One region of the Enterobacter sp. RHBSTW-00994 genome, then DNA from elsewhere that is predicted to be linked to it. Evidence: predicted binding sites of a transcription regulator. Region 1 holds the regulator's gene; each other region holds the start of a gene.
The links. Region 1 encodes sigma-54, which starts transcription at its own class of promoters, with help from an activator protein. Its sites were predicted from a motif close to GTTGGCACANNTTTCGCTNT; they were not measured.

Region 1 (7,682 bases):
CTGTGCTGGAAAAACTGGGTAGCAGTGTGGACGTGGCGATGACTGGCAAAGCGGCACTGGAGATGTTTACGCCTGGTGAGTATGACCTCGTTTTGCTGGATATTCAGTTGCCGGACATGACAGGGCTGGATATCTCTCGTGAGTTGACCGGGAAATATGCTGCTGATGAGTTGCCGCCACTGGTTGCTCTGACGGCCAACGTCCTGAAGGATAAAAAAGAGTACCTTGATGCCGGTATGGACGATGTACTTAGCAAGCCTCTGGCGGTCCCTGCATTAACCGCCATGATTAAGAAGTTCTGGGATACCTGTGATGAAGAGGAGAGCACCATGACATCTGTTGATAGCGCTAAAGCACAAGCGATACTGGATACCGCCATGCTTGAGCAATATATCGAGTTGGTTGGCCCAAAACTGATTACTGATGGACTGGCTGTGTTTGAAAAAATGATGCCAGGTTACTTGAGCGTGCTGGAGTCAAATCTGACGGCTCGCGATCAGAAAGGGATTGTTGAAGAAGGTCATAAGATCAAAGGTGCAGCCGGTTCGATTGGTTTACGCCACTTGCAGCAACTGGGTCAACAGATTCAATCTCCCGATCTCCCGGCATGGGAAGATAACGTTGGTGAATGGGTTGAAGAGATGAAACAGGAATGGCAAAACGATGTGGCGGTGCTCAAAGCGTGGGTGGAAAATACAAAAAAATGACCCCGGATAAACCGGGGTGCGCGAATACTGCGCCAACACCAGGGAAATCGTGGCTGCGCCTGATTTATCATGTTGTTTTCGCATAGACGCAGCCTGAATATTTAGGCCGCACGCAGATAAGATAGCAAATCTTAAATGGTTTGTTACATGAATCAGTGAAATGTGTGAAGCATAGCGGTTTAATCAGAATTATTAATGTCCGTCAGTGGGTTGCAAAGAAGGATCGTCATGATGAAAAAGATTGGTGTTGTGCTGAGTGGATGCGGTGTTTACGACGGTGCAGAAATACATGAATCGGTATTAACGTTGCTGGCATTAGCCCGGCATGGCGCAGAAGTGATTTGTTTTGCTCCGGATAAAAATCAGGTAGATGTTATCAATCATTTAACAGGCGAAGTGATGCCGGAGACCCGTAACGTTCTGACTGAAGCGGCGCGCATTGCCCGAGGCAACATCCAGCCTCTGGCACAGGCAAATGCGACTGCACTGGATGCACTCATTGTGCCAGGCGGTTTTGGCGCGGCAAAAAATTTAAGCACCTTTGCCTCCCAGGGAAGTGAATGCCATGTTGATAGCGAGTTGAAAGCGCTGGCATTGGCGATGCATAGTGCCGGTAAGCCGCTGGGTTTTATCTGTATTGCGCCAGCGATGCTACCTAAAATCTTTGATTTCCCGCTACGCCTGACCATTGGAACGGATATTGATACGGCTGAAATTATCGAGGACATGGGGGGCGAGCATGTTCCTTGCCCGGTTGACGATATTGTTGTTGATGAAGATAACAAGATTGTCACCACGCCAGCGTATATGCTCGCGCAGAATATTGTGGAAGCCGCAACGGGTATTGAAAAGCTGGTGGATCGAGTGCTGGTTCTGACTGAATGAGTCGCAAATTTGCAGTGAGCGCATGGGTAAAACATCTCCTGCTCCGCATTGTCCTGGTGCTCGCCGTATTCTGGGGGGGCGGTATTGCGTTATTCAGTGTTGTGCCCGTTCCCTTTTCCGCAGTGATGATCGAACGCCAGCTTGGTGCATGGGTATCGGGCGATTTCAGCTATGTTGCGCACTCTGATTGGGTGAGCATGGATGAAATGTCACCGCTGATGGGGCTGGCGGTCATTGCAGCAGAAGATCAGAAATTCCCGGAACACTGGGGTTTTGACGTGGCGGCCATTGAGAAAGCGCTGGCGCACAACGAACGTCATGAGAATCGCGTTCGAGGTGCGTCGACATTGTCACAGCAGACGGCCAAAAATCTGTTTTTGTGGGACGGGCGTAGCTGGTTACGAAAAGGACTGGAAGCGGGTTTGACGCTCGGAATGGAAACCGTCTGGAGCAAAAAGCGTATTTTGACCGTCTACCTGAATATTGCGGAGTTTGGTGAGGGTGTATTTGGCGTGGAAGCGGCGGCGCAACGCTACTTCCATAAACCTGCCAGCAGGCTGACACTCTCCGAGGCGGCGCTACTTGCCGCCGTTCTACCGAATCCGATCCGTTTTAAGGTGAATGCACCTTCAGGATATGTACGCAGCCGTCAGGCATGGATAATGCGTCAGATGAGGCAACTGGGTGGGGAGAGCTTTATGGTGGAGCATAAACTGTATTGATGTCCCTCTCCTGGCGGGAGAGGGTAAGAAGTTCAGTCTTCGTCGAACCCGGCATTAAATAACGCAATGACGGCAGCCAGAGCTTCTTCTTCCTGCGGGCCGGTCGCTTCGACTTCAATCTGTCGACCTTTCGCAGAATCGAGCATCAGTAGTGCAATGACGCTATTGGCTTCTGCTTCTGTTCCCTCATCGTTACGCAACAGAACCTCTGCTTCAAATCCCTGCATCAGTTCAAACAACTTCATTGCCGGGCGTGCATGCATACCTAGCTTATTGGTGATCTCAACAGTTTGTTTTACAGTCATGTTTTACGTTTTTCCAGCGTGCGATGACGGGACTGAACGTTCTTTCCGCGTGAACGGAAGTAATCGGCCAGTTGCTCGGCAATATAAACCGAACGATGTTTACCGCCAGTACAACCAATCGCCACTGTCAGGTAGCTACGATTGTTTGTCTCCAGCATAGGTAACCATAGCTCAAGGTAGCTTCGCGTCTGGTAGATAAAATTGTGAACTTCTGTGTGTCTGTCGAGGAATGCTGCGACGGGCTTATCAAGGCCGGTCATTGGGCGTAATTTAGGGTCCCAGTGCGGGTTAGGCAGGAAGCGCACATCAAAAACATAATCCGCATCGATGGGAATACCATGTTTAAAGCCAAAGGACTCAAACACCATCGTCAGTTCACGCTCACGTTTACCCAGCAAACGCGTTCTCAGCATTTCGGCCAGTTCATGAACTGACATCTCTGATGTGTCGACAATCAGATCTGCACGTGAGCGCAGCGGCTCCAGCAGATCGCTCTCTTCGTCGATCGCGCTCTCCAGGGACAGATTTTTACTGGAAAGTGGATGCAAACGGCGTGTATCACTGTAACGACGGATAAGCGTGTTCCGATCTGCGTCGAGGAACAGCAGTTGCGGTGAGAAGGCTTCTGGCAGGCTATTCATTGCCTGCTCAAAGACTTCAGGTGATTCAGGCATGTTACGGACGTCGATACTGACGGCAGCAGAGATTTGTCTGTCTGCAAGCGTCCGCGCAAGGTCGGGCAGCAGCACAACCGGCAGGTTATCCACGCAGTAAAAGCCCATATCCTCGAGCGCACGAAGGGCGACGGATTTCCCGGACCCCGAGCGACCGCTGACAATCATCAACACCATGTTCCGGTTCTCCTCAGGACAACAGATGTGAAGGCCATCTCATTGTTATGCATCATCCTGACTGCCTTCTGCTTCAGTGATAATTTGATACAGCTCTTCATCACTTTGGGCTGAGCGCAGTCGGCGGCAAATGGTTTTATCTGCCAGGCGTTTGGCGACCAGAGAAAGCGTGTGCAGATGGGTTTTTGTCTGATCGGCCGGAACCAACAGTGCGAAGAGGAGATCGACCGGCTGGTTATCAATGGCGTCAAAGGCGATAGGTGTTTCCAGTTGTACAAAAACACCGACGGCACGCAAGGTATCTTCTTCCAGCTTGCCATGAGGAATTGCAATGCCGTTGCCGATGCCAGTACTGCCCATTTTTTCACGGGTCAGAATAGCTTCGAACACGACCTGCGGTGGTAGGCCCAGCTGTTTTGCAGCCAGTTCACTGATGATTTCCAGCGCACGTTTTTTGCTCTGGCAGTGGACACCACTGCGGGTACATTCCTGGTTAAGGACGTTGCTCAGTTGGAGAGCGGAATCGTTGTTCATCATAATTTCACCTAAGCGCTAACTGTACAAATGGCCCGTTGTGTTTCACAACAGGCCTTCCTGCACCCGTTAACTGCCCGGACAATTAGTGTTGTTTTAGTTTATCTTTATGTTTATTAAGCTGTCGCGCAAGCTTGTCAATCAAGCCGTCGATAGCCGCATACATGTCTTGCCCTTCCGCACTGGCATGAAGCTCGCCCCCATTAACATGCAGGGTTGCGTCCGAGATATGAGTCACTTTCTCCACTTTTAACACAATGTAGACCTGGTTTATCCTTTCGAAATACTGCTCAAGTTTCGCGAATTTAGCATTCACAAAATCGCGTAAAGCATCAGTAATTTCGACATTGTGTCCTGTGATGTTGAGCTGCATAGTGTCTTCCTTATCGGTTGTGTCAGACCAGTTGTTTACGCTGGTTAGACGGCGGAATGGATAAAGACTCTCGATACTTCGCAACAGTACGGCGTGCCACCATAATACCCTGATCGGACAGCATGGTGGTTAACTTACTGTCACTCAGTGGCTTCGCGGGATTTTCCGCGGCGATCAACTTCTTCACCAGTGCGCGAATCGCCGTCGACGAGGCTTCGCCACCGCCTTCGGTATTCACATGACTGGAGAAGAAATACTTAAGCTCAAAAATACCGCGTGGACTGTGCAGATACTTTTGTGTGGTCACACGGGAAATCGTCGATTCATGCATCTCGACGGCCTGAGCAATATCTGCCAGCACCATCGGTTTCATAAACTCTTCACCCTGCTCAAAGAATGCCTGCTGTTGCTCAACGATACAGCGACTTACACGTAGCAGGGTATCGTTTCGGCTCTCCAGGCTTTTGATCAACCATCGTGCTTCCTGAAGGTTGCTACGAATGTATTGATTGTCAGAGTCGTTGCGCACACTGGTACACATCGAAGCATACTGCTGGTTGATTTGCAGGCGAGGAATACTGTCAGAATTCAGTTCGACAACCCATCGGTCATTATGTTTTCTGACCAGCACATCAGGGATAACGTATTCAGGTTCACTGGTCTGGATCGATTGGCCAGGGCGCGGATCCAGTGATTGGATCAGGTTGACCGCTTCTTTAAGTACGTCTTCTTTCAGGCGTGTTACGCGCATCAGTGTGCGGAAATCATGGTTTGCCAGGAGATCCAGGTGTTCGCTGATGATTAATCGCGCCTCGTCAATCCATGGTGTTTCCCTGGCAAACTGAGAAAGCTGGATCAACAGGCAGTCGCGCAGATCTTTAGCGGCGACGCCAACCGGATCAAAGCGCTGGATACGTTTCAGAACCGCTTCAATCTCTTCAAGATCAATCTCATCATTGCCGATGCTTTCCAGGATATCGTCCAGCGTCACCGTTAAATAACCGGTATCATCAACGGCATCGACAATGGACGTCGCAATAGCGCGATCGGTGTCAGAGAACGGCGTCAGCTCGACTTGCCACATTAGATAATCTTGCAACGACTGGGTTGTTTCACCCTGATAGACAGGTAATTCGTCGTCCTGATAGTCCACGCGCGTTCCAGATGGCGTTCCTGCGGTGTAGATTTCATCCCAACTGGCATCCAGAGGCAGCTCGTCCGGCATCTCTTTTTGTTCGAGAGCATCAACGGTGTCGAGCGCTTCTGTATCTTGTGTCTGCTGGGTTTCTACCTCGTCATGAAGATCGGTTTGCTCCAGCAATGGGTTGCTATCCAGCGCTTGCTGGAGTTCTTGCTGAAGTTCTAGCGTGGACAGTTGCAACAGGCGAATAGCCTGCTGTAGCTGTGGCGTCATTGCCAGTTGTTGGCTGAGCCTTAATTGCAAACCTTGCTTCATGTTCAGAGCATTATTCTCCGGTTCGGCGTGACAATACCTCTACCCTATCAGAGTCTGAAGTCTTCCCCAAGGTACACGCGCTTAACATGTTCATCTTCGAGGATCTGTTGAGGCGTGCCATGAGCAATCAGATGGCCCTGGCTAACAATATATGCACGTTCGCAGACAGCCAGCGTTTCACGGACGTTATGGTCAGTGATAAGTACGCCGAGCCCGCTATCGCGCAGGTGTTCAATAATGCGTTTGATGTCGATAACCGATATGGGGTCAACACCCGCAAAGGGCTCATCCAGAAGGATAAATTTAGGATTTGCAGCCAGCGCACGAGCTATCTCGACACGGCGACGTTCACCACCAGAGAGTGCCTGCCCAAGGTTATCGCGCAGATGTTCGATATGGAACTCTTCCATCAACTCGTTGGCGCGATCCTGACGTTGTTCGGCGCTAAGATCGTCGCGGATCTGCAGGACTGCCATCAGGTTATCGAAGACGCTCAAGCGGCGGAAAATGGAAGCTTCCTGAGGCAGATAGCCAATACCACGGCGCGCACGCGCGTGCAGTGGCAGCAAGCTAATGTCATCATCATCAATGATAATGTTGCCTGCATCGCGTGGGACAATGCCCACCACCATATAAAATGTAGTGGTTTTACCTGCACCGTTAGGGCCTAAAAGGCCAACAATTTCGCCAGAATTTACGGTCAGACTGACATCTTCTACGACGCGACGGCCTTTATAGGCTTTGGCGAGGTTCTTTGCAGTTAATGTTGCCATAACGAATTAGTTACTCTTCTTCTGTGCCGGGGCCTGGCTTTGGCCTTTGTCCTGCAGCTGTGATGGAACAAGCACGGTTGTCACGCGTTTGCCTTTCTCGCTGGACGCTTGCATCTTCTGCTCTTTCACCAGATAGGTGATTTTGTCACCGGTGATATTGCTATCCAGTTGTTCCAGATAAGCATTACCTGTCAGGATGACAAGGTCTTTCGCCAGCTCATAGTGCATATGTGTGGCGCGGCCTTTTACTGGCTTACCGTTATCCTGCATTTGATAGAAGGTGGCAGGGTTGCCATAGCCATCAATAATTTCTTTGCCCTGCTCGCCGCCCGGACGGGTGACGACCACTTTATCGGCATTAATTTTGATTGTGCCCTGGGTCATGACGACGTTGCCAGTGAAGGTGACGACGTTACCCTGCATATCAAGCGACTGAGTGTCGGATTCAATATGAATCGGTTGTTCGGTATCACCAGTCACAGCAAGCGCGGGAAGACTGGCGGCCAGCAGTGCGCTGGCAATCACGAAATTAAGGCTGAGTTTGTTTGTTTTGAATTTCATAGGAGGTTCTAACCTTTTCAATCAGCTCGGCGTTTTTGCTGCGTAAGTTCCCGCGCATTCTCAGACCGCTGGAATTAAATGTTGTACCGTACAATGTGACCAGATCCTGCGAAGTGACATCCTGAGTGACCAGGTTGATCTGGGCATTATCCGTAGTAATTTTGCGCAGTTGAGAGTCTGCGGTCAGGGCATTGACCTCAACATGACCATACAGATAAAGCATACGGTCATTTGTCAATTTTGCTCTGTCAGCTTTAATCGACCATGTCGGTGTTTTATCGGTATCAAAGGTAGTCATTACCGGCTGGGTAAACCACGAAACACCTTGCTCCGAAAAATATTCAACATGCTGGGCAATCAGGCGATAGTTCAGCGCACCTTCCGGGCTATAGACCACGGTGTCACTGTGATCGCTTTTATATGTTGGATCATTAGTGTTGACCACTTCTGTTGGCGTATCGTCACGGTCAGCAAGGTTCACGCCAATCAGGATCAATGCAACAAGTGAAAGCAGA
Region 2 (7,682 bases), 610 kb from region 1:
TTCCTCGCGCTTCATTTTCCCGGCTGATAATGAAGCGCTAAATAATCGACATTTAATGTTATTATCCGGTTGTTAGCGCTTAATATGACTTACCGGGATCATTAATTCTCGTAAACGCTCGATTCGTGCCTCCGGGCTCAGGTATAGCCAGCGAAATAAGATTTTCTCTTCATGCGCCACTTTCTTGAAATAGACCGCAAGGGCGTTGAGGTCTTCCGCAAAGTTTGCCATGGCATTTCTCCGGTTGGTGTTAATACCTCATTAAGGTAATCCGGAATAAACGGATAAAACAGGCCGCTGTTTTTCGGGTGTTCCGTATTTATATATTGATAAAAATAATAGACAAGGGATTGATAGCGATGATTTACCTGATTTGTATTTATTTAATGAATAGAATGCGAAAAAAAAAGCCCCGGGACATCGGGGCGGCGGATAATAAAATCCTAAGGTTAAGTCAGCGTGGTAAAAAAATGGCAGTTAAGCGGGCAGGGATTTCAACAGAGCGAAAGCCTCCTTCATCCGATCTTCGCTAACGACAAAGGCGCGCATCTGACCGTCGCTGTCGACGCCGCGAGCCACCATTCCCTGCGGCTCAATGGCAATCTGCCAGCTCAAATCCTGCCGCTGTGTTTCGCCCGCGAGATGCAGCGGCAGCTCCGGTGTTTTCACCTTCACCAGCATGGCCGGTAATTTGAGTGGCGTGCTGGCCCCAAGCAGATTTTTTGCCAGATACAATGCGCTTAACTGGATCGGCTGCAGGAAGGGCAGCACCTGACCATTAATTTCTGCGCAGTCGCCAAGCGCGTAAATATCCGGCTGCGAGGTTTGCAGATAGCTGTCGACGTTCACACCACGGTGTGTTTCAGCTCCGGCGCGATGCGCCAGAGCGGTTTCCGGGCGCAGGCCCGTCGCCGCGATAACGACGTCCACGTCAATACCGCGATGGCGGTCGAAGGTCGCCCGAATGCCGCAGTCTGTTTTTGCCAGGCTTTCCAGCCTGGATTTCAGCAGCAGATGCACACCCATATCGGTCAGACGATGCTGTAAGCGACTGCTCACTTCTGCTGGCATCAGGGCTGACAGAATGCTCGATGCGTGATCCACCAGCGTGACGGATTTACCCGCCCGGCAAAAATCCATCGCCAGCTCAGTCCCAATCAGACCTCCGCCAACAATCATCACGCGCTGAGCATCACGAAGCCGGGTTTCGCTGGCCTGATACTCTTGCTGGCTGTTGAGAGTGATCATCAGCTCGCGACCTTCCACTGGCGGGACAAACGCCGATGCCCCGGTCGCCAGTACCAGCTTGTCGTACTGCCAGCTCTTGTCTTTGGCTTTCACCACATGTGCGGCGGAATCAATATCCGTTACCCAGGTATAGGGGAACAGCCGCAGGTTAAACAGTTCCGCAAACTCCCCCGCCGTCTGGCGGGTCAGTTCTTCTGCACGCTGATTCTGGCTGATGACATGGCTTAAATCGGGCTTGTTATACTCGTCCATGCTGTCAGCGGCGATCAGCGTCAGCGGAATATTCGTATCTTGTTTGCGAATATTTTTCACCAGTTGGCGGGCGGCAAAACCCGAGCCGATGATGACGATTCCGTTGCTCATTTTGCCTCCGTCGCCAGCTCGTCAAAGACGTCCTTACCGAGTGAACATTCCGGGCACAGGAAGTTGTCCGGTACGTCGCACCACGGTGTTCCAGGTGCAACGTCCTGCAACGGCTCGCCCAGTTCAGGATCGTAAATCCACTGGCAGACGCTGCACTGCATGCATGGGCCAAGATCGGCAGTGGTGACACTGGCGCTGGCTTGTTGTTGCGCAGGTTTCACCGTGGATTCAGGCAGGGGAGCGAGCGCCCACTGACGTGCGATGTCGCGGCCATGCTGACGGCAGATTTCCAGGGCATCAATGTCCGGACGCCATTTGGCTTTCAGGCTCATCGACATCTCAAAACCGGCATCCTGTAAGCGTGTGGAGAGGCGGTCTACCGCGCCGCCGCTCCAGCCGTGAGATCCAAAGGCACTGGCACGTTTATTACGAAAACGCAGGCCTGTCATCTCTTCGACCAGACCGGCGATTTTCGGCATCATCACGTTGTTCATGGTGGATGTACCGACCAGCACGCCTTTAGAGCGGAAGACGTTGGTCAGGATGTCGTTTTTATCGCTGCGCGCCACATTGAAAATTTTCACGGCCACGTTAGGGTCAACTTCGTTAATGCCCTGGGCGATAGCATCGGCCATCATGCGGGTGTTGTTGGACATGGTGTCGTAGAAAAGGGTGATGCGATCTTCCTGATAATCTGCCGCCCATTTCAGGTACAACTCAACAATCTGGGCTGGGTTTTCACGCCATACCACGCCGTGAGAGGTCGCAATCATATCGACAGGCAGGTTGAAGCCGAGGATTTCGGTGATTTTGGGTGTGACCAGACGGCTGAACGGGGTCAGGATATTGGCGTAGTAGCGCTGGCACTGTTCGAAGAGTTCGGTCTGATCCACTTCATCGTTGAACAGGCGTTCGTCACAGTAGTGCTGGCCGAAGGCGTCGTTACTGAACAGTACCGCATCACCGGTCATGTAGGTCATCATGCTGTCGGGCCAGTGCAACATCGGAGTTTCAACGAAGATCAACTGTTTGCCGTTACCGATGTCCAGGGCGTCACCGGTTTTCACGGTATGGAAATTCCACTCCGGATGGTGGTGATGGCCGTTGATGGAGTCGATGGCATTGGTGGTGCAGTAAATCGGGGTGTCCGGAATGTAAGACATTAGCTCGGTCAATGCGCCGGCGTGGTCTTCTTCCGCGTGGTTGATGATGATGTAGTCGATAGCCTTCAGATCGATTTCACTGCGCAGGTTTTGCACGAACTCACGGCTGAATTTGTGATCGACGGTATCGATCAGAACATTTTTACCTTCGCGAATGAGATAGCTGTTGTAGCTGCTGCCGCGCAGGGTTTTATATTCCGTCCCGTGGAAATCACGCACTTCCCAGTCACGTTGACCAACCCAATGAATGTTATTTTTAACCAGAATAGACATAGCAACCTCAAATTAATACGGCGTTTTCAACTAAGATGATTTACCTATATCAACTTGCGTGCCAATCTTTATCTATATGATATTTATGGTTTTTAATTTCCATTGCTCGTAGTAGGTAGTCAATATGACTACCCTGATTATTGTCAATGTGACACTATGTGTTGTCAAAATGACTGCGAGGCAGACATGAGTTTTTCTGTAGAGGTGCTGGCGAAGATCGCCATTGAACTGCAAACCGGTATTGGTCATCAGGATCGTTTTCAGCGATTGATCTCGACTTTGCGTCATGTGCTGGCGTGTGATGCCTCCGCGCTGCTGCGCTATGAAGGGGGGCAATTTATTCCACTGGCAATCGACGGGCTGGCGCAGGATGTGCTGGGGCGACGTTTTACCCTGGAAGGCCATCCCCGCTTAGAAACCATTGCACGCGCGGGGGACGTTGTGCGTTTTCCGGCGGACAGTGATTTGCCCGATCCCTACGATGGGCTGATCCCTGGGCAAGAGAGTCTGAAAGTGCACGCCTGTATTGGCCTGCCGCTCTTTGCAGGGCAAAACCTGATTGGCGCATTAACTCTGGATGGCTTGTCTCCGGATCAGTTCGATACCTTTAGCGATGAAGAGTTACGGCTCATTGCGGCTCTGGCCTCGGGGGCGCTCAACAACGCGTTGCTGATAGAACAACTCGAAAGCCAGAATATTCTGCCGGGCAGCCCGGCGGCATTTGAACAGGTGGCACACACCGACATGATTGGTCTGTCTCCGGGTATGGTTCAGCTTAAAAAAGAGATTGAGATCGTGGCAGCGTCCGATCTTAATGTGCTGATTCTGGGTGAGACCGGGACGGGTAAAGAGCTGGTGGCGAAGTCGATTCACGAGTCATCACCACGTGCCGTGAATCCGCTGGTTTACCTTAACTGTGCGGCGCTTCCCGAAAGCGTGGCAGAAAGTGAGCTGTTTGGTCATGTGAAAGGGGCGTTTACCGGGGCTATCAGCAACCGCAGCGGCAAGTTTGAGATGGCGGATAACGGAACACTGTTCCTCGATGAGATTGGCGAGCTGTCGCTGTCATTGCAGGCCAAGCTGTTGCGCGTGTTGCAGTATGGCGATATTCAGCGTGTCGGTGACGATCGCAGTTTGCGGGTGGATGTGCGTGTGCTGGCGGCGACCAACCGCGACCTGCGTGAAGAGGTGCTGGCCGGGAATTTCCGCGCTGATTTATACCACCGGTTGAGTGTGTTTCCGCTTTCAGTGCCGCCTTTACGTGAGCGGGGTGAAGATGTGGTGTTGCTGGCGGGGTATTTCTGCGAGCAATGTCGGCTGCGGATGGGATTATCCCGCGTGGTGTTAAGCCCTGGAGCACGCAGCCATCTTTTGTGTTACGGCTGGCCAGGCAACGTGCGCGAGCTGGAGCATGCGATTCACCGTGCCGTGGTGCTGGCCCGGGCTACGCGATCGGGCGATGACGTGGTGATCCACGCGCACCATTTTGCGCTTCACGGCGACATCACGCCGACGATCATGCCGGATATGCCGGAGATCGCGAATGAGAATCTGCGTGAGGCAACGGAAGCATTCCAGCGTCAGAGGATCACCCGCGCGCTTGAGCAGAATGGCCGCAGTTGGGCTGCCTGTGCGCGGGCACTGGAGATGGACGTCGCCAACCTGCACCGGCTGGCGAAACGTCTGGGGCTGAAAGGCTAAATAATACCGGCCTGGTAGAAATCCTGCAGGTTGATCGCGCCACACAATTTGCCGCTTTCATCCACCACCGGAGCGGCGGTGATTTTGCGTTTCATCAGTACTTCTTTGGCCTCAATCGCGCGGCTTTCGGCGTTCAGCGTCAGGCCGCCCTGGGTCATTGCCTCAGAGACCTGTGTTTCCAGTGTGCCGCCGCCAACCAGCCAGCGACGCAGGTCACCGTCAGTAAAGACGCCTTTGACATATTCGTTTTCATCGCATACCGCGACCAGACCCAGTCCGGTACGGCTCAATTCGAGCATCGCGTCCATCACGCTGGTGTCGAGTTTTACCTGAGGGATGGCCTCGTCGGTGCGCATCAGGTGGTGCACTTTATTCAGCAGACGGGCGCCAAGCGCACCCGCCGGATGGGAGCGTGCGAAATCTTCTTCGTTGAAACCACGGGCCTGCATGACAGCCATTGCCAGAGCATCGCCCATCATCAGGGTATTGACGGTACTGGACGTTGGGGCGAGATGCATCGGGCAGGCTTCGCGTTCAACGGAAATATCAAGCGTGGCTTTTGCCGCCAGCGCCAGCGGGGAACGAGATTTGCCGGTCATCGCCAGCAGGGCGACCGATTTTTCCTGCAGACGCGGGATGATTAAATCCAGCTCTTTTGCTGAACCGGAGTAGGAGATAAACAGCATGACGTCGCGGCTTTCAATCATCCCCAGATCGCCATGCAGGGCTTCTGCCGGGTGGACAAAGAAGGCCGGGGTTCCGGTGCTGGCAAGCGTTGCGGCAATCTTCTTGCCGATATGACCGGATTTACCAATACCGGCCACAATCACTTTCCCTTCACACTGGATAATGGTGTTTGCCGCACGGACGAATTCTTCGCCCAGACGTTCAGGCAGACGGCTTGCTTCCTGCAGTTCCAGCATTAAGGTCTGGCGGCCTGCGTTTAACAGAAAATCACTCATCTCTCTCTCCGGTTACGATCACGTCGATTCCTTTCTCTTCCAGCGCTTTTTTGAACGCCGGATCGATGCCCGCGTCAGTGATCAGCTTATCGACGCTTTCAAGACTACAGACGATATTGGGGCTTTTACGACCAAACTTTGAGGAATCCGCCATCAGGATCACTTCCCGTGCGGCATTGCACATTGCCTTACTGACGCTGAACACTTCATTAAAGGTCGTGACGCCTGCGTTCAGGTCGATACCATCGGTTCCCATAAACAGTTTATCAAAGCTGAAGTGATCGAAGGCGTTTTCGGCCAGTTGGCCATGAAACGACGCAGATTTTTTACGGAAGGTTCCGCCGGGCATCAGGATGGTTTGTTCGCTGTCGAATTCAGACAGGGCGTTCACAATATGCAGGCTGTTGGTCATTACCGTGATGTTGTTAAACCTGCTGAGCATGGGGATCATCTGCAAAACCGTACTGCCTGCATCCAGAATGATGGAATCGCCATCGTGGATAAATTTCACGGCGGCTTCGGCAATCAGCGCTTTCTGGTTCGTATTGATCAGCGTTTTGTGATCGATGGGGGGATCGGTTTCGTCTTTGTTGAGCACGACGCCGCCGTAGGTGCGAATGACTGCGCCAGAGTTTTCGAGCAATACCAGGTCTTTGCGTATTGTCGTGCCGGTGGTGTCAAAGTAGTGGGCCAGTTCTTCTACCGAGCATTTTCCCTGCTTTTGCAGATGCTCCAGAATGGCCGCCTGCCGCTGACGTGGTTTCATAGGCGCTGTATCCCTTAAGTTGCAAAATGATAATTTCGCAAGCTTATAGCGTTCACAACGAAATTATCCATGTTTCAGATTAAGCGCTAATGATAGTGCATTCTGACAGAGTGAATCATGGGGAAAGATCACATCAGGCTGTAATTCCTGCAACGAAGTGCCATTTATTGCCTCTATTTTCACCGGGCGGGCGAAAACGGTTAGGCCGCGCATCATGAGCGAATCGCAAACGCGGTTGTGCTCATCCAGCGCAATCGCGATGACCACACGCGGCTTGAAGCGTCCGCCGGAACGTCCAACGCCCACACGCCCTTTCTGGCAGAGCGCGTCAAAGGCGCGGTTAAACTGGTGAATTTGCCAGCCACCAAACGCCAACTGACAAATCCAGGCGATGGCGGCAACGGTGATTAATGCGGTGACCATATTCGGCTCCTTGTTTTGTTCCCCCTCCCAAAGGGAGAGGGGGAGAGTGAGGGCATCAGACCGTCCGATCAGAACATCACTTGTCCGCCGGTCACGTTAATCGACTGGCCGGTGCAGTAAGAGGCCTTCGGGCTGGCGTAAAACAGCAGCATGTTGAGCACATCCTGATAATCACAACCGCGTTTCAGCGGGACTTTATCGATGTAATACTGTTCTACTTCGTCAGCGTTGATACCGAGTTTCGTGGCGTACTGCGGTAACAGAGACTGGAACATCGGCGATTTCAACAGGTTACCGAGCATCAGAGAGTGTACGGTAATGCCGTATTCCGCGAGATCCAGCGCCAGCGACTGTGTCAGCCCTACGCCGCCAAATTTGGCGGCGCTGTAACCGGAATTATGTTTACTGCCCACTTTGCCCGATTTCGAGTTGATCTGAATGATGCGTCCCTGAACGCCGTCACGGATCATCAGGCGTGAAAACTCGCGGGCGCAGAGGAAATACCCCACCAGGTTGACCTGCAGTGAACGGTCAAAATCCCCCAGTTCAAAGTCGCTGATGAACGCTGCTTTAGCGATACCAGCGCTGTAGACCAGCAGGTCAGTGCGGCCAAATATCTCGTCTACGCCACGGGCGAGCGCCATCACGCTTTGTTCGCTGGTGGCATCGGCCCCAAATCCGTACGCCATCCCTTCACCAAATTCCTGGTTAATGACGTTCGCGACGCGGGCCGCTTTTTCACTTTGAATATCAACAACCGCCACGCGATAACCTTCTGCGGCA
Region 3 (7,682 bases), 2.3 Mb from region 1:
GGATGGCAGCGGGGCGATTGTGCTGGGCTGTGGCGGGATGGCGACCCTGGCGCAGGAGCTGACGCGTGAGCTGCATGTGCCGGTGATTGACGGCGTCAGTGCGGCGGTGAAGATGGTTGAATCGCTGGTGGCACTGGGGCTATCGACCAGTAAACAGGGCGATCTCGCTTTTCCGGAACGCAAGGCGTTGAGCGGTAAATTTCAGGTATTGAATCCATTTTAATTTTAAGGGGGTCGTGATGGCGCTTTTTGAACAGGACTATCCGCGTGACTTGCGCGGATATGCGGGGAAACCACCGCATGCGCAGTGGCCAAACCAGGCCCGTATTGCCGTCCAGTTTGTTCTCAATTACGAAGAGGGGGCGGAGAACCATGTGCTGCATGGTGACGCGGGTTCTGAGCAATTTCTCTCGGACATCATCGGAGCAGCCAGCTACCCGGACCGACATATGTCGATGGATTCCCTCTATGAATACGGCAGCCGGGCCGGGTTCTGGCGTATCCATAATGAATTTAGCCGGCGCGGGCTGCCTTTAACGGTCTTCGGCGTGGCGATGGGGCTGGCGCGCCATCCTGATATCGTCGGGGCTATTAAAACCGCGAATTACGATGTCGTCAGCCACGGCTGGCGCTGGATCCACTATCAGAATATGGACATCGCTCAGGAGCGCGAGCACCTGCAAAAAGCGGTGCACGTTCTGACCGATCTGTTTGGCAAGCCGCCAACGGGTTGGTACACCGGACGCGACAGCCCCAACACCCGTCAGCTGGTGGTGGAGCACGGTGGGTTTGACTATGACAGTGACTACTACGGTGACGATTTACCTTTCTGGACTGAGGTGGCGTGCAGTGACGGCGCACGCAAGCCGCACCTGATTGTGCCCTATACCCTTGATGCCAACGACATGCGTTTCGCCACGGCGCAAGGGTTCAACACCGCAGAGCAGTTCTACACCTATCTGAAAGACAGCTTTGATGTGCTCTACGAAGAGGGCGAAGACGCTCCCAAAATGATGTCCATTGGCATGCACTGCCGTCTTTTGGGACGTCCGGGACGGTTCCGCGCACTGCAACGTTTTCTGGATTACGTCCAGCAGCATGACCGCGTGTGGGTCTGTACGCGCCAGCAGATCGCCGATCACTGGCGGGAAGCGCATCCTTTCCAGAGATAAAGATCATCCAGACTTCTCTGCTGCCTGGAGGGGGGAGCGCAGTGCGAAGCACCGATTTTCTGCGGGGCCGCGGGGATGGATAAGAGGGAGCGCGGCCCCCTTATCCCGTTCACGGGTTGAGAAATGACAATATTCACAGGTCAAAAGGTGAACGGCGTTAACCGCATAGTCCGTCAACTGGACATTAAACTCACCTGTGCCCCCACAATCCTCCACCCGTAAGAAAATCTCACCCACGTCTGTTGCTGGCGTCCAATTCGCTCCGTTCCCTCACGCGTAAACTCCGTACTGCACACTGCATAATCCTCCCCAAAAGTGGTGATCACCGTATGGCGCAACACCCGCTGCAATCCGGCTGAAGGGCGCGCGGCACGAAAAGCACGGATCTCATCAATACCGTACAGGTTTTCTCCCGCCCCCAGTCGCACGGTGTTTTTGTCATGCCAGAAGAGTTCATCCAGCACCGCAATATTGTTACTGACCAGCGCATCCTCATAGCGATAAAACGCTGCGGTGACGTCGGCCAGTACCCATGGCAGGTTAATGTCATCGTGACTGATCATTGCACCATCTCCGCTGGACGGGCATCGGTGATCCCGCTCTCTTCCAGTACCCGCGCAACACGCAGGCAGGCCTGTTCGTTAAACGGCGCAGCAATCAGTTGCAGGCCAATGGGAAGTCCTTCAGAGGTACGCAGCGGTACGGTCGTGACCGGTAGCCCTAAAAACGAAATTGGTTGAGTGAGCATCCCCATGCTGGCGCGAACTGGCAGTGACTGACCGTTGATCTCCATTGTTTGCTCACCAATCCGCGTAGCACTGCAGGGTGTGGCGGGGGCGATCAGCACGTCGGCTTGGGTAAACAGGGCTTTGCATGTCTGCTGGGCGTGGCGACGAAAACGCTGAGCCTGGATATACCAGGCAGAAGGGATCATCGCCCCTGCCAGCAGGCGTTCACGGGAGTGCGGTTCAAACCGCTCCGGTAGGGTGCGAAGCGCCGGAAGATACTGATTTCCCCCCTCTGATGCGCTGATGATAAAGGCAGCTGAACGGGCCAGTTCCGCCTCCGGGAAAAGCAATTCGTCGCGCACATCAAGCGCTTTTGCCACGCGTGCAACGGCATCACGCGCATCGCTGTCGCTCCAGGTCGCGAAGTACCCGCCGAGCACAGCGCAACGCAATCCCTCCAGCCCTCTTGAAAGCAACGGACGGGTTTGCTCCCGCGAACTCTCCGCCTGAAAACCGTCACTGGTATCGCGTCCCTGAAGGGCATCGTAAACCGATGCGAGATCGCTCACCCGACGGGCGAAAGGGCCGATATGATCCAGGCTGGCGACAAACGGGTGGCTGCCGGAACGGGAAAGGCGGCCAAAGGTTGGCTTCAGCCCGTAGAGTCCGCATAAAGAGGCGGGCACGCGAATGGAGCCGTTGGTGTCTGTCCCGAGAGAAAAATGGACCAGGCCAGAGGCCACGGCCGCAGCTGATCCTCCCGACGACCCTCCGGCAATGCGCGCCAGATCGTGCGGGTTGTGTGTCGCACCGTAGTGGCTGTTTTCGGTCGTAAACCCGTAAGCGTAGGCATCCATGTTGACCATTCCGGAGAGCAATCCTCCGGCGCTACGCAACTGACGCACCGCAAAACAATCTGCCGTGGCGGCAGGACGCTGGCTGAACAGCTCCGCGCCGGCGAGGGTGGTATGCCCGGCAACATCAAACAGATTTTTCACCGCGTAGGGAATTCCGGCCAGCGGCGGCAGGGGACGTTTCTCCCGACGCAGGGTATCGATATTGTCGGCCTCCGCCAGCATCCGTTCTTCGGTGATGGCGGTCCAGGCGTTGATCTGCGGGTTTAGGTCAGCGATAGCATCCAGTGTCTGACGCGCAATCTCGCGGGCGCTGAGTTCGCCTGCGGCTAACGCCCGCTGGATTTCACTCATACTCATGGCGTGTAGCATCATGCTTTATATACTCCTGCGATCTCCAGACGGTCATCCAGTGGCAATGCCATCAACGGCGCAGCCATGGCCGCAATGCGGCTGAACTGGAGCTGTAGCTCGGTGCGGCGAGCGTCATCCAGTTCGACGCCCAGAAGGGACTCCATCTGGGCCAGGTAGGTATGCCAGTCGGGTTGGGGGGTAGTCATGGGTGGGTTTCTCCTCAGAATCCGGCGGCGGAGCCGTTGCTGCGTGGGTCGAATGCGCCTTCAAACAGGCCGTTGGGGTGGCGAACAATCGCCCCTGCGTGCCCCATCGCTTCGCTAAAGTCCGGGAACACTTCGACGTCATGGCCCAGCGCCCGCAGATGGTCAAGCGTGTGCGATGAGAAGCGTCCCTCCAGTTTTAAGGTGTCGGAGGTTTGGCCCCAGGTGCGCCCCAGTAGCCAGCGCGGGCGGGTGATGCTCTCCTGTAGCGGCACGCCCTGGATCACATAGCGTGTAAACAGGGCTGCCTGGGTCTGCGGTTGTCCGTCACCGCCCATAGAGCCATAGACCATCACCCGTCCGTCATGCAGTCTTGCCGCTGCCGGGTTCAGGGTATGGAACGGTTGTTTACCGGGGGCGAGGGCCAGAAGGTGGGCAGGATCGAGACTGAAAGATGCCCCACGGTTTTGCCAGACAATCCCCGTGTCGGGCAGGACCACGCCGCTGCCAAATTCATGGTAAATGCTCTGGATAAACGAGACAGCAAGGCCACTGCTGTCCATGACACCCATCCACACCGTGTCCCCTGGGCCTTTACCTGTGCCCCACGGCGCAGCCTGGTTATCGTCAATTCGCCCAGCCAGCGCCTGAAGTTTGGCGGACTCCAGCAGGCCCTGAATATCCGTTTTCAGATCGCGCGGATCGGTGATGTGGGCATCCCGCAGACCAAAGGCCAGTTTGGTGGCTTCCACAATGCGGTGCAGGGTGGTCGCGTCATCGGCATCCGCCATGTTAAGGCAATCGGTGATCCCGAGGATGGCCAGTGACACCAGCCCCTGCGTGGGTGGCGCGAGGTTCCACACCTCGCCCTGCTGATGCTGTAGCCTGAGTGGTGTGGTCCGCCGCGCGACGTGCTGATTCAGATCGGCAAGGGTGATGGGAAGGCCATATTTTTCCATGCCGTGGGCCAGACATTCCGCCAGCGGACCACGGTAAAAACTGTCCAGCCCCTCTTCGGCCAACTGTGTCAGGGTAGAGGCCAGCGCAGGCTGATAAAAACGGCTCCCGACCTGAGGAGGTTCACCGTCCACAAGCCAGGTCTCGGCAAAACCGGGAACCTCTTTCAATTCGGCTAATTTACTGGCCGTGGCACTGGCCTGAGAGGCCGTAACCGGCGTGCCGTTCCGCGCGTAACCAATGGCATCAGACAGCAGGCGACTCAATGGCAGCGCCTTGCCGCACATTTCGTGCGAAACCTTCAGTGCTTCGTCCCAACCGCTCACCGTGCCTGCCACGGTGAGGGCGGCACGCGGGCCGCGATGAGGGATATGCGCGTGATCGCGGTAGGCGTCCAGCGTCGCCAGCGAGCCTGCCGCACCGCTGGCATCGATAGCAACCGGCTCGCCATCGGGTGGGATGATAAGCCAGAAGCCATCGCCGCCCAGACCGTTCATATGGGGATAGACAACGGCTATCGTGGCGGCTGCCGCGACCATCGCCTCAATGGCGCTGCCACCTTCGCGCAAGACAGCCAGCGCGCTCTGGCTGGCAAGATGGTGGGGGGCGACCGCCATCCCGTGTACGGAAACATTACTGTGCATGGGGAGTCCTCATGACCCGAAAGAGGATCTGAGGGTTGCAAAAGCTGTTCCAGTTCTGAGAGAAAAGTTTCACGCCAGCCATAACGCATCTTTTTAATAAGATGGCATGCATAATGAAAGGCAGATACCCTACATCCATTCGCGTTGCAGTAATGCGCATTGCCGCCTGGAGTATGAGAGGCGTGCAGTGAAACGAAAGTTACAGAGGTCTTATGGAACAGCTTGATGAACGACTGAAAGGGCAGTATGGGTCACTCTCGCCGCAGGAACAGCGGGTAGCCGATTTCATTTTCGATCACTTCGACGACCTCATTAGCTACAACAGTGCCGAACTGGCACAACTGAGCGGAGTATCGAAAGCCACGGTAAGCCGCCTGTTTAAGCGTCTGGGCTACGAAAAGTATAAGGATATGCGTGAGGAGCTGCGCACGTTGCGTCAGAGCGGCATGCCGCTGACGGATAACCGTGATGCGGTACAGGGCAACACTTTGCTGGCGCGCCACTACAAGCAGGAGATGGCCAACCTGACGCAGTGGGTGAATGCCCTGGATGCCCGGCAATTTGCCGAGGCGATGGCCTGCATGGTCAGGGCGCGGCGGATCATCATTATTGGGATGCGAAATGCCTATCCTGCGGCGCTTCACCTGCGCCAGCAGCTGTTACAGGCGCGCGGCCAGGTGCTGGTGCTGCCCCAGCCGGGGCAGAGTTTGAGCGAAGAGCTGGTGGATTTCACCCCGGACGATCTGGTGGTAGTTATGGCGTTTCGCCGCCGTCCCCGCATTATTCGCCCGCTGCTGCAACAGTTGCAAACCGACGGTATTCCGGTTCTGTTGATGTGTGAGCCGCAGGCGCACGGTCTTTTTCCGCTGTCGAACTGGCAGCTTTGTGCTCCGCTCGACAGCGTATCCGCCTACGACAGCTATTCGTCGGTGAACAGTTTAATCAACCTGCTAGCCAATGCTTTTCTGCATGAGATTCTGGATAAAGGCCGCCCACGCATTCACGAGATCGCCACGCTTTACCAACAGCTGGATGAGCTGGAGCAACGATAATGGGGCGTCAGGCTGGTGCTTTGCATTAAATTGGTGCAATAAACGAAAGGGGAAATGAGTCATTATTTCCCCTTTCGTTTTTTAAATGTCTTGTATTTCCTGTCTTCGTAATGATTTTTATCCGTGAGCATCGGTTTTGTGTTCCTTGGCACATTAGTTGCAAAAGTTAACTCAACGAATCTTTTGTTTCATGTTAACGTAACGGGTAAACACCATGAAAAAACTGTTGATTGCACTGGCCGGGGTCGCTTGTCTGTTTACACAACTGCCAGCACATGCTGACCAGCTTCAGGACATTGAAAAACGCGGAACCCTCCGCATTGCCGTACCGCAGGATTTCCCACCGTTTGGTTCGGTCGGAACCGATCTCCAGCCGCAGGGCTATGACATCGATATGGCGCGCTATCTGGCGAAGCAGATGAAGCTCAAACTGCAACTGGTTCCGGTCACAAGCGCCAACCGCGTGCCGTATCTGCAAACGGATAAAGTGGATCTGGTGATCTCCAGCCTCGGTAAAAATGCCGAGCGTGAAAAGGTGATTGATTTCAGTCGCGCCTATGCGCCGTTCTTCCTCGGTGTGTTTGGCCCGAAAGGGGCAGAACTGAAAGACGCCAGTGCGCTGAGCGGTAAAACCATTGGTGTGACGCGCGGTGCAGTGGAAGACATGGTATTGACCAGCCTCGCACCGAAAGATGCCGATGTGAAACGCTACGAGGACAACAACACCACGTTGTCGGCCTATCTTTCCGGCCAGGTGCAGTACGTGGCAACCGGCAACCTTGTGGTGGCCGCAATTTCCCGCCAGAACGCGGATAAAGCCCCCGTACCGAGCTTTATGCTGAAAGATTCACCGTGCTTTATTGGCCTGAAAAAGAATGAGCCCGCTCTGAAAGCGAAAGTGGATGCGCTGATCGAGCAGGGGATCAAGGACGGTACGCTGAACGCGCTGTCGGAACAGTGGATGAAAGCCCCTCTGCCTGCAAGCCTTGGCGTTTAAGGCGAGTGAATGACAGAACAACTTCATTTTTCTGAACTCTGGCCCTATTTACCCGCTTTGCTGGCAGGGCTGTGGGTCACGGTACAACTGACCGTGATGGCGACGATTGGCGGGCTGGCTATCGGTATTTTCGGGGCCGCCATTCGCAGCGGGCGGCCGACCTGGTTCAGCCGGATCTGGGGCGGCTACGTAGAAGTGATTCGTAACACGCCGTTTGTGGTACAGCTCTTTTTTATCGTCTTCGGTCTGCCCAACATGGGGCTGAAAATGACGGCGGGGGAAGCCGCGCTGCTGGCGATGATTGTCAATCTGGGCGCTTACAGTACCGAGATTGTCCGCGCCGGGATCCAGGTGACGCCGAAAGGACAATGGGAAGCCGGGCGCGTGCTCGGTCTGACCCGTACGCAGACGTTCATCCGCGTGGTACTGCCCCCGGCGTTGCAGCGAATTTATCCCGCGCTGGTGAGCCAGTGCATTATCGTCATGCTGGGTTCGTCGGTGGTGTCTCAGGTCTCTTATGAAGAGCTGACCTTTGCCGCCAACCTGATCCAGTCACGCACGTTCCTGAGCTTTGAGGTGTATCTGGTGACGACCGGGATTTACTTAGCGCTGTCGATTATTCTGCGCCAGCTGATGATGGCAGCAGGACGCAAATGGCTGGGGGTGCAGGCATGATGACCACCTTTACCGACTGGGACATTATCCGCAACCTGTTGCTCGC
Region 4 (7,682 bases), 1.7 Mb from region 1:
CCTGAAGATGGTTGTCTGTTTGCGGCATTCGTTCTTCCTCACTATGAAGGGCAAGGCCTGGGGAAAAAACTGGTACACGCTGCGGAACAGGCTCTGTTCAGGGACAACCCGCTTATCTGGCTTGAAACCGGTAAAAACACACGAGCAGCGGGATTTTACCGTCGCCTGGGCTGGAAACATGCACAGGATGTCGGTGAGGGAGATATCCGGCTTGAAAAGTCCCGGCAGGAGCAATAAATGGACGAACACGACACTTTCCCGCAACGCGTATGGCAAATTGTGGCCTCTATTCCCGAGGGATTTGTCACCACTTACGGTGACGTTGCACGCCTGGCGGGCTCACCACGCGCGGCCCGACAGGTCGGCGGCGTACTTAAGCGTTTACCAGAAGGCAGTACGCTCCCCTGGTATCGGGTGGTGAATCGTCATGGAACCATCTCCCTCACAGGGCCGGATTTACAACGTCAGCGTCAGGCGTTGCTCACCGAAGGGGTACAGGTTTCAGGCTCAGGGAAGATCGATTTACAGAAATATCGCTGGGTTTACTAGAACGGATGCCCTCTCCTGCTGGAGAGGGCACTGAGAGAGAGCACTTAAGGCTGTGTGGCTGCAGGTACTGCAGTTTGTTGAACTGGAACCAGACTCAGGTCTGCCTTCGTCCCACCGTGGTTAATCACTTCCTGCACCGTATCGGTAATAAAGGTCAATTTACCGTTGATGGTCACCGCCGCACTCAGCAAGATCCGCGCATTAGGCTGAATCTCTGCGGGGTTATACGGAAGCGCAAAGCTGAACGGGGCTTGCTTTCCTTCAGTACGAACGGCTTTCTGTGACAGCACTTTGGATGGCGCGTCAGCCAGGGAAGCATCTGACAGGGTAACGGTTAACACCGCATCAGGCGGTAAGGCTACTTTCTGACGGATCCATACCGTACCAGAAACACTTGGCTGCTGAGTGGCTTGCTGCCCAAGAGCATCCGCAGTATACGGGTTTGGCGCTGGCGTCTGGGTGTCGGCACTTTTACCTGCACAGGCAGACAGGGCAACCGCTACCGCTAAACCACTTAACATGTGCACGAGTTTCATTGAAGTCTCCTTATCATCAATGCATCGACGGGATCGATCCCATCCGATGTCGTTAACATTTAGATAACGTAAACAAGTGTGGCACACATCACCTATTAATGCCTAATTTTGGCTTGATATTCAGATTATTCTACCCATCGGACCACTTTCATTTCTGCGTTATACTCTGCTTATCTTTCGCTACGGCGTTTATATTGAGGACAACTATGAGTCTGGCACTAAACAATCTGCTGACATTACTGAATCTGGAAAAAATAGAGGAAGGACTCTTTCGCGGGCAAAGCGAAGACCTGGGATTACGGCAGGTTTTCGGTGGACAAGTCGTGGGGCAAGCACTCTACGCAGCTAAAGAGACCGTGCCTGCAGACCGTCTGGTGCACTCGTTTCACAGCTATTTCCTGCGTCCAGGAGACAGCGCTAAACCGATTGTTTACGACGTTGAGGTACTGCGTGATGGCAACAGTTTTAGCGCGCGCCGGGTGTCAGCAATACAGCATGGTAAGCCGATTTTTTACATGACCGCTTCCTTCCAGGCTCCTGAGACGGGTTATGAACACCAAAAAGAGATGCCTCCTGCGCCAGCACCGGATGACCTGAAATCCGAAACGGATATTGCGCGCGCACTGACGCATCTTCTGCCGCCTCAGATGAAAGAGAAATTCCTTTGCGATAAACCGCTGGAGATCCGCCCGGTCGAGTTCCATAACCCGATGAAAGGCCACACGGCTGAACCAAAACGCCAGGTGTGGATGCGTGCAAACGGTACTGTGCCTGCGGACTTTCGTGTTCACCAGTACCTGCTGGGTTATGCCTCTGACTTTAACTTCCTCCCGGTTGCTCTTCAGCCGCATGGTGTCGGGTTCCTGGAGAAAGGTATGCAAGTCGCCACTATCGATCACTCCATGTGGTTCCATCGTCCGTTTGATATGAATGAGTGGCTGCTTTACAGCGTTGAGAGCACCTCTGCATCCAGCGCTCGCGGGTTTGTCCGCGGTGAATTCTATACGCAAGATGGCGTACTGGTGGCCTCGACGGTTCAGGAAGGCGTTATGCGTAATCGGGGTTAACCCTGCCTCGCGAAGACTGATGCTCTCTCACACGAGAGGATAAAAAAAGCCTCCCAATGGGAGGCTTTTTCTTGCTACTTGCTACAGGAGAAACTCATTGCAATCAGGCGTTATAGGCATTCTCGCCATGGCTGTTGACATCCAGACCTTCGCGTTCCTGCTCTTCCGGGACACGCAGTCCAACGGTCATGTCCGCCAGTTTGTAACCAATGAACGCAACCACACCAGACCACACTACCGTGATGGCGATACTTTCGAGTTGCACCAGAACCTGGTGAGCCATGGTGACACCCTCTGCGTAGCCCACACCACCCAGTGATTTCGCCGCAAAGATACCTGTCATGATACAGCCGATGATACCGCACACACCGTGAACACCAAACACATCGCAAGGGTCATCAACGCGCAGAACACGTTTCAGGGCTGTAACCCCCCACAGACCGGCCAGACCAGACACGATACCGACCAGCAACGCGCCGCCGACACCGACATAACCACAGGCTGGAGTGATACCGACCAGGCCCGCAATCGCACCAGAACATGCGCCCAGTAGTGAAGGTTTACCGCGAACAACCCACTCACCAAATACCCAGGAGAGAATAGCGCCCGCCGTTGCAATAACGGTGTTCACAAAGGCCAGAGCGGCAATTTCGTTCGCTGCACTTGCTGAACCGGCGTTGAAGCCGAACCAGCCGAAGTAGAGAATAGCTGTGCCGGTAAACACCATTGGCAGGTTGTGCGGTTTGAAGGCTTCTTTACCAAAGCCCACACGTTTGCCAATCAGGTATGCGCCCACAAGACCCGCAACGGCCGCGTTAATGTGCACAACCGTACCGCCCGCAAAGTCCAGCGCGCCGTGAGAGGCCAACAGACCGCCACCCCAGACCATATGTGCAATCGGCACATAAGAAAGCGTCAGCCAAACCACCACGAAAATCAGCACCGCGGAGAAACGAATACGCTCGGCCAGCGCACCAACAATCAGTCCCACCGTAATACAGGCAAAAGAGCCCTGGAAAGCAACGTGGATGTACTGATAGAAGCTGCCCATCAAGGCGGTCAGCTCGATATTCTTAAGCATTACCCAGTTAAAGTTGCCGAAGAAGGCATTGCCTTCACCGAACGCCAGTGAGTAGCCGTATACCACCCACAACACACACACCAGCGCGAATGTCACTGCGACCTGCGTTAGCATGGAGAGGACGTTTTTACCGCGGATCAGGCCGCCGTAAAACAGTGCAATACCCGGAATAGTCATGAACAGCACCAGTGCGGTGCAGATCATCATAAAGGCGTTATCGGCTTTGTCTACCACCGCAGGGGCCGCCATCGCCAGGCCCGGCAGCAGTGCCAGCGACCCCAGACCCGTTTTGATTGTTGCTTTCTTCATTTTCTCGATCCCTATCACTGTGTGCCAGGAGTTACTTACAGTGCCGCTTCGTCAGCTTCACCCGTACGGATGCGAATGACGCGCTGCAACTCGGCAACGAATATTTTGCCGTCGCCAATTTTGCCGGTGTAGGCCGCTTTGCTGACTACATCAATCACTTCATCAAGCTGATCGTCAGCGATAGCCACATCAATCTTCACTTTTGGCAGGAAGTTGACGCTGTATTCCGCACCACGGTACAGCTCAGCATGACCCTTCTGACGACCAAAGCCTTTCACTTCGGTGACCGTCAGCCCCTGAATACCCATTGAAGAGAGCGCTTCGCGAACGTCTTCAAGTTTGAATGGTTTGATTACCACCGTAACCAGCTTCATATATCCCCTCCAGTCAGAATTCGGTAATGGCCGCAGCTAACACGTATGAGATATTGCAAGGGGTGTGCCAGAATGAGAAAAAATGAAAATTTAGATGCCAGGCCCATGTATGAAGGGGAAAAGCAGGACTAAAAAGGGGCAAAATCCCGCAGAATAAGAACCGGTGAAAAAAAACGCACCATGACAGTGCAAGGTGCGTTTATGTTTTGCACCAACAGCAGTGACTGTTAGTGTGTTGCCTGATTTTGGTGCATCAGGCGCTTAATGTCTCTTCTTCGCGCGCGCTGGCAGCCAGTTCTTCACCCGCCAGCTGGAGCTGGTACATCTGCCAGTAACGCCCTTTCGCTTCCAGCAACTGCCTGTGTGTCCCACGCTCAACGGCCTGGCCACGATGTAGCACCAGAATGGTATCCGCATCAACGATCGTCGAAAGCCGGTGCGCAATTACCACCAATGTCGTATGGTCTCGCACCGCGGCAAGCGCTTGCTGGATCGCCTGCTCCGTGCCGGAATCAATACTCGCCGTCGCTTCATCCAGGATCAGGATCTGCGGTGTCTCAATCAGGACTCGCGCCAGGGCCAATAGCTGTTTCTGCCCAACGGACAGGTTATTACCCTGTTCACCCAGTTTGGTGTTGATCCCCTCGCTCAGCCCTCGCGCCAGATCAGCCAACTGTACTTTTTCCAGCACGTCCCAGACTTGCGCTTCGGTAAACGGTCGCCCCAGCGTTACGTTTGCATAAAACGTGTCAGCCAACACAACGGGATCCTGCTGAACCATCGCAACGCCTTTACGTAATACATCGTGACTTAGGGTCGAGAGAGGTCGTCCATCCAGACGGATTTCACCTTTTGTGAGCGGGTAATACCCCATCAACAAACTGGCGAGTGTACTTTTCCCGCTACCGGTATGCCCGACCAGCGCCACGAAACCACGTGACGGGACATCGAGGCTGATGTCCTGCAAAACCAGCCGATCTTCACGATAAGCAAAGGAGACATTATCAAACGCGATTGCGCCGCTTTGCAGGCTACGATCATCATTACCGTAGGTCTGGCGAGGACGGTCCATCAGTTCAAAAACGCGCTCGCCCGCAACAACTGCCTGCTGCAACATAGATTGCTGCGTCGTGAGTTCAATCAGCGGTTCGTTAAGGCGCCCCAGGTAGCTAATAAAGGCATACAACACCCCCACTTCAATCGTTCCGCCCGACGTGAAGCCGAACAGCATCAGCAGGCCGCAGAGTACCAGCGCCGAAAAGAGGCTCAACAGTGGACGCAACAAGAAGCCATCCAGCCGCAGCGTTTGCATACGTGCCATATAGTGAGAGCGACTGGCCTCTCCCATCCGCTCCCCAAACCGCGCCTGCTGACGGAACTGCTGGATAACGCTCATACCATTAATGACTTCGTTAAAACCATCATTAATATCCGCCAGGTAGGCCCGCACGCGGCGAACAATGGGCGTGCTGTAACGCTGATAGATAATCATCACAATCATGACGGCCGGGAAGATAGTGATCGCCACCAGCGCCATGCGCCAGTCGAGGCTGAACATCGCTACCAACATCGCGCCAATCAACGCTGCGCTACGCAGTACCGTTGCCACCACGGTGACGTAGAGATCGCGAATAACTTCAGTATCATTCGTCACCCGCGAGATCACCTGTCCGACAGGCTGCGTATCGAACTCACTCAGCGGCTGGCGCAGCGCAGCATCCATCACATCAGTACGGAGCTGTTGCACTACGCCGACAGCAGCCCGGTTAAAGAGCAATGACTGCGCGTAATGCAGCGAGGCCGCCAGCAATTGCAATCCAACGTAAGCAACGCCCAGACCGGCCACCAGCCCTAATGGCAGATATCGTTTGGCGACCATATTATCGATGAAATAGCTAATAAGCAGCGGGCCAGTCACTTCAGCAATCGCCGCGATCCAGAGCATCACCACCGCAATAGACAGGGGTTTTCGCCACGGTGAGCCATAAGCCAGCAGGCGCTTCAAAGTGGGCCACAGCTGTCCAAAGTTACGCATCTGCGGACTCCTCATTCAGCTCTGGCGCATCATCCAGCGCCGCTTCCAGTTGCTGATAGCGGTACATATCGCGATACCAGCCCGGTTGTTCCGCAAGCTGATCATGCTGCCCACGCTGAGCAATATGCCCGTGCTGCATCACCAGTATTTCGTTAGCTTCCGTCAGCGCCGAAAGACGATGCGCACTGATGATCACCGTCCGACCTTCTCCCCACTGGCGCAGGTTATGCAGGATTTGATGCTCCGTACGGCCATCAACAGCCGAAAGTGCATCATCAAGGATCAGGATTTCGGCGTTCAGCAACAGTGCGCGGGCAATTGAAATACGTTGTTTTTGACCACCGGATAACATTACGCCACGCTCGCCGACTTCAGTGTCATAACCCTGTGGCAGACGCAGAATGTCCTCATGGACGCTGGCTAAGCGCGCCACATGTTCAATCTCTTCCTGCGTCGCCGCAGGGTGACCGAGGGCAATATTGTTAGCGACAGTGTCAGAGAATAAAAATGGTGTCTGGCTGACCACGGCCAGACGGCTACGCCAGCCATCCAGCAGAAGGTTCGTCAATGGAATATTGTGGAACCGAATATCCCCTTGTCCCACATCAAAATGACGCTGAATCAGGGACAACACCGTACTTTTCCCGGCGCCCGTCGGACCACAAATGCCCAGCATCTGGCCCGGTTGCAACGTAAAATTGACGTTCTCCAGTACCGGATGCGCGGTTTGCGGATAGGCGAAAGCGCGAATGTCCGCTTTTATAACTCCACGCCCTTCCGGAACGGATTCGCTGCCGTCGTTAACAACCGGAGCTTCGGCCAGCATGTCGCGGATACGGCTGTAAGCTGCACTCCCGCGCTCAACAATGTTAAACATCCATGCGAGTGCCAGCATCGGCCAAATCATCAACCCAAGGTACATCGCGAAACTGGTTAGCTGACCGAGCGTCATTGAGCCCTGCACCACCATCCAGCTCCCGCCACCAATCGCCAGCAGGTTAGCCATGCCAATGGCAATATAAATTGTCGGATCGAACCGCGCATCAATGCGCGCTACCCGCATGTTTTTCGCACCCGTATCGGCGGCATCAGCAGCAAACAGCGCCGACTGCCGGTCCTCAAGACCGAATGCTTTGATCATGCGAATACTGGTCATACTTTCCTGAGTACGGTCGTTCAGTGATGAAAAAGCCGCCTGCGCCAGCTTGAAGCGCTCATGCAGTTTTTCACCGTAACGATTGATCGCCAACGCCATAATGGGCATTGGGAGCAGTGCCAGCAACGTCAGTTGCCAGCTGATTTGAGTGGACATCACAATCAATACCGCGCATCCCATCACCAGGGAGTCGACCAGTGTTAATACTCCTTCCCCGGCGGCAAACACTACACGGTCAACATCGTTGGTGGCACGGGCAATGAGATCGCCCGTGCGATGACGAAGATAAAACTCCGGATGCTGGCGGCTCAACTGGCGATAAAAATCTTCGCGTAGCTCAACGGCTAATTGGTAGGACGCACCAAATAACAACACACGCCAGACATAGCGCAACAGGTAAACAACAACGGCGGTCAGCACCAACGTGCCCACCCACATCAACACCCGTGCGGTGGTGTAATGCTGTTCCGTGACGCCATCGACGACATATCCCACCACTTTAGGCGGGATCAACTGCAGGATGGCAATGATAATAAGCAGGGCCACTGCGCCGAGATAGCGTTGCCATTCCCGAC

Region 2: the regulator sigma-54 is predicted to act here: its motif matches at 3,094-3,113, upstream of norV (anaerobic nitric oxide reductase flavorubredoxin).
Region 3: the regulator sigma-54 is predicted to act here: its motif matches at 4,947-4,966, upstream of HV346_RS07870 (gamma-glutamyltransferase family protein).
Region 4: the regulator sigma-54 is predicted to act here: its motif matches at 3,969-3,988, upstream of glnK (P-II family nitrogen regulator).

The regions. Positions count from the first base shown of each region.
Region 1 covers NZ_CP056199.1:4,265,827-4,273,508, reverse strand. Annotated here, with positions in the region: gene arcB (aerobic respiration two-component sensor histidine kinase ArcB) at 1-707, shown strand, start outside; gene elbB (isoprenoid biosynthesis glyoxalase ElbB) at 939-1,592, shown strand; gene mtgA (monofunctional biosynthetic peptidoglycan transglycosylase) at 1,589-2,314, shown strand; gene npr (PTS phosphocarrier protein NPr) at 2,347-2,619, opposite strand; gene rapZ (RNase adapter RapZ) at 2,616-3,470, opposite strand; gene ptsN (PTS IIA-like nitrogen regulatory protein PtsN) at 3,516-4,007, opposite strand; gene hpf (ribosome hibernation promoting factor) at 4,090-4,377, opposite strand; gene rpoN (RNA polymerase factor sigma-54) at 4,400-5,833, opposite strand; gene lptB (LPS export ABC transporter ATP-binding protein) at 5,881-6,606, opposite strand; gene lptA (lipopolysaccharide ABC transporter substrate-binding protein LptA) at 6,613-7,167, opposite strand; gene lptC (LPS export ABC transporter periplasmic protein LptC) at 7,136-7,682, opposite strand, start outside.
Region 2 covers NZ_CP056199.1:3,655,474-3,663,155, reverse strand. Annotated here, with positions in the region: gene HV346_RS17500 (hypothetical protein) at 73-231, opposite strand; gene norW (NADH:flavorubredoxin reductase NorW) at 478-1,611, opposite strand; gene norV (anaerobic nitric oxide reductase flavorubredoxin) at 1,608-3,047, opposite strand; gene norR (nitric oxide reductase transcriptional regulator NorR) at 3,234-4,748, shown strand; gene gutQ (arabinose-5-phosphate isomerase GutQ) at 4,745-5,710, opposite strand; gene HV346_RS17475 (DNA-binding transcriptional repressor) at 5,703-6,476, opposite strand; gene gutM (transcriptional regulator GutM) at 6,540-6,899, opposite strand; gene srlD (sorbitol-6-phosphate dehydrogenase) at 6,968-7,682, opposite strand, start outside.
Region 3 covers NZ_CP056199.1:1,680,218-1,687,899, forward strand. Annotated here, with positions in the region: gene hpxA (allantoin racemase) at 1-223, shown strand, start outside; gene puuE (allantoinase PuuE) at 240-1,172, shown strand; gene hpxZ (oxalurate catabolism protein HpxZ) at 1,346-1,735, opposite strand; gene HV346_RS07860 (AtzE family amidohydrolase) at 1,732-3,129, opposite strand; gene hpxX (oxalurate catabolism protein HpxX) at 3,126-3,314, opposite strand; gene HV346_RS07870 (gamma-glutamyltransferase family protein) at 3,329-4,912, opposite strand; gene hpxU (MurR/RpiR family transcriptional regulator HpxU) at 5,125-5,964, shown strand; gene HV346_RS07880 (transporter substrate-binding domain-containing protein) at 6,179-6,961, shown strand; gene HV346_RS07885 (amino acid ABC transporter permease) at 6,971-7,636, shown strand; gene HV346_RS07890 (amino acid ABC transporter permease) at 7,636-7,682, shown strand, end outside.
Region 4 covers NZ_CP056199.1:1,073,202-1,080,883, reverse strand. Annotated here, with positions in the region: partial or broken gene HV346_RS23520 (GNAT family N-acetyltransferase) at 1-135, shown strand, start outside; partial or broken gene HV346_RS05055 (MGMT family protein) at 188-549, shown strand; gene HV346_RS05050 (YbaY family lipoprotein) at 594-1,085, opposite strand; gene tesB (acyl-CoA thioesterase II) at 1,292-2,152, shown strand; gene amtB (ammonium transporter AmtB) at 2,256-3,542, opposite strand; gene glnK (P-II family nitrogen regulator) at 3,578-3,916, opposite strand; gene HV346_RS05030 (SmdB family multidrug efflux ABC transporter permease/ATP-binding protein) at 4,170-5,951, opposite strand; gene HV346_RS05025 (SmdA family multidrug ABC transporter permease/ATP-binding protein) at 5,944-7,682, opposite strand, start outside.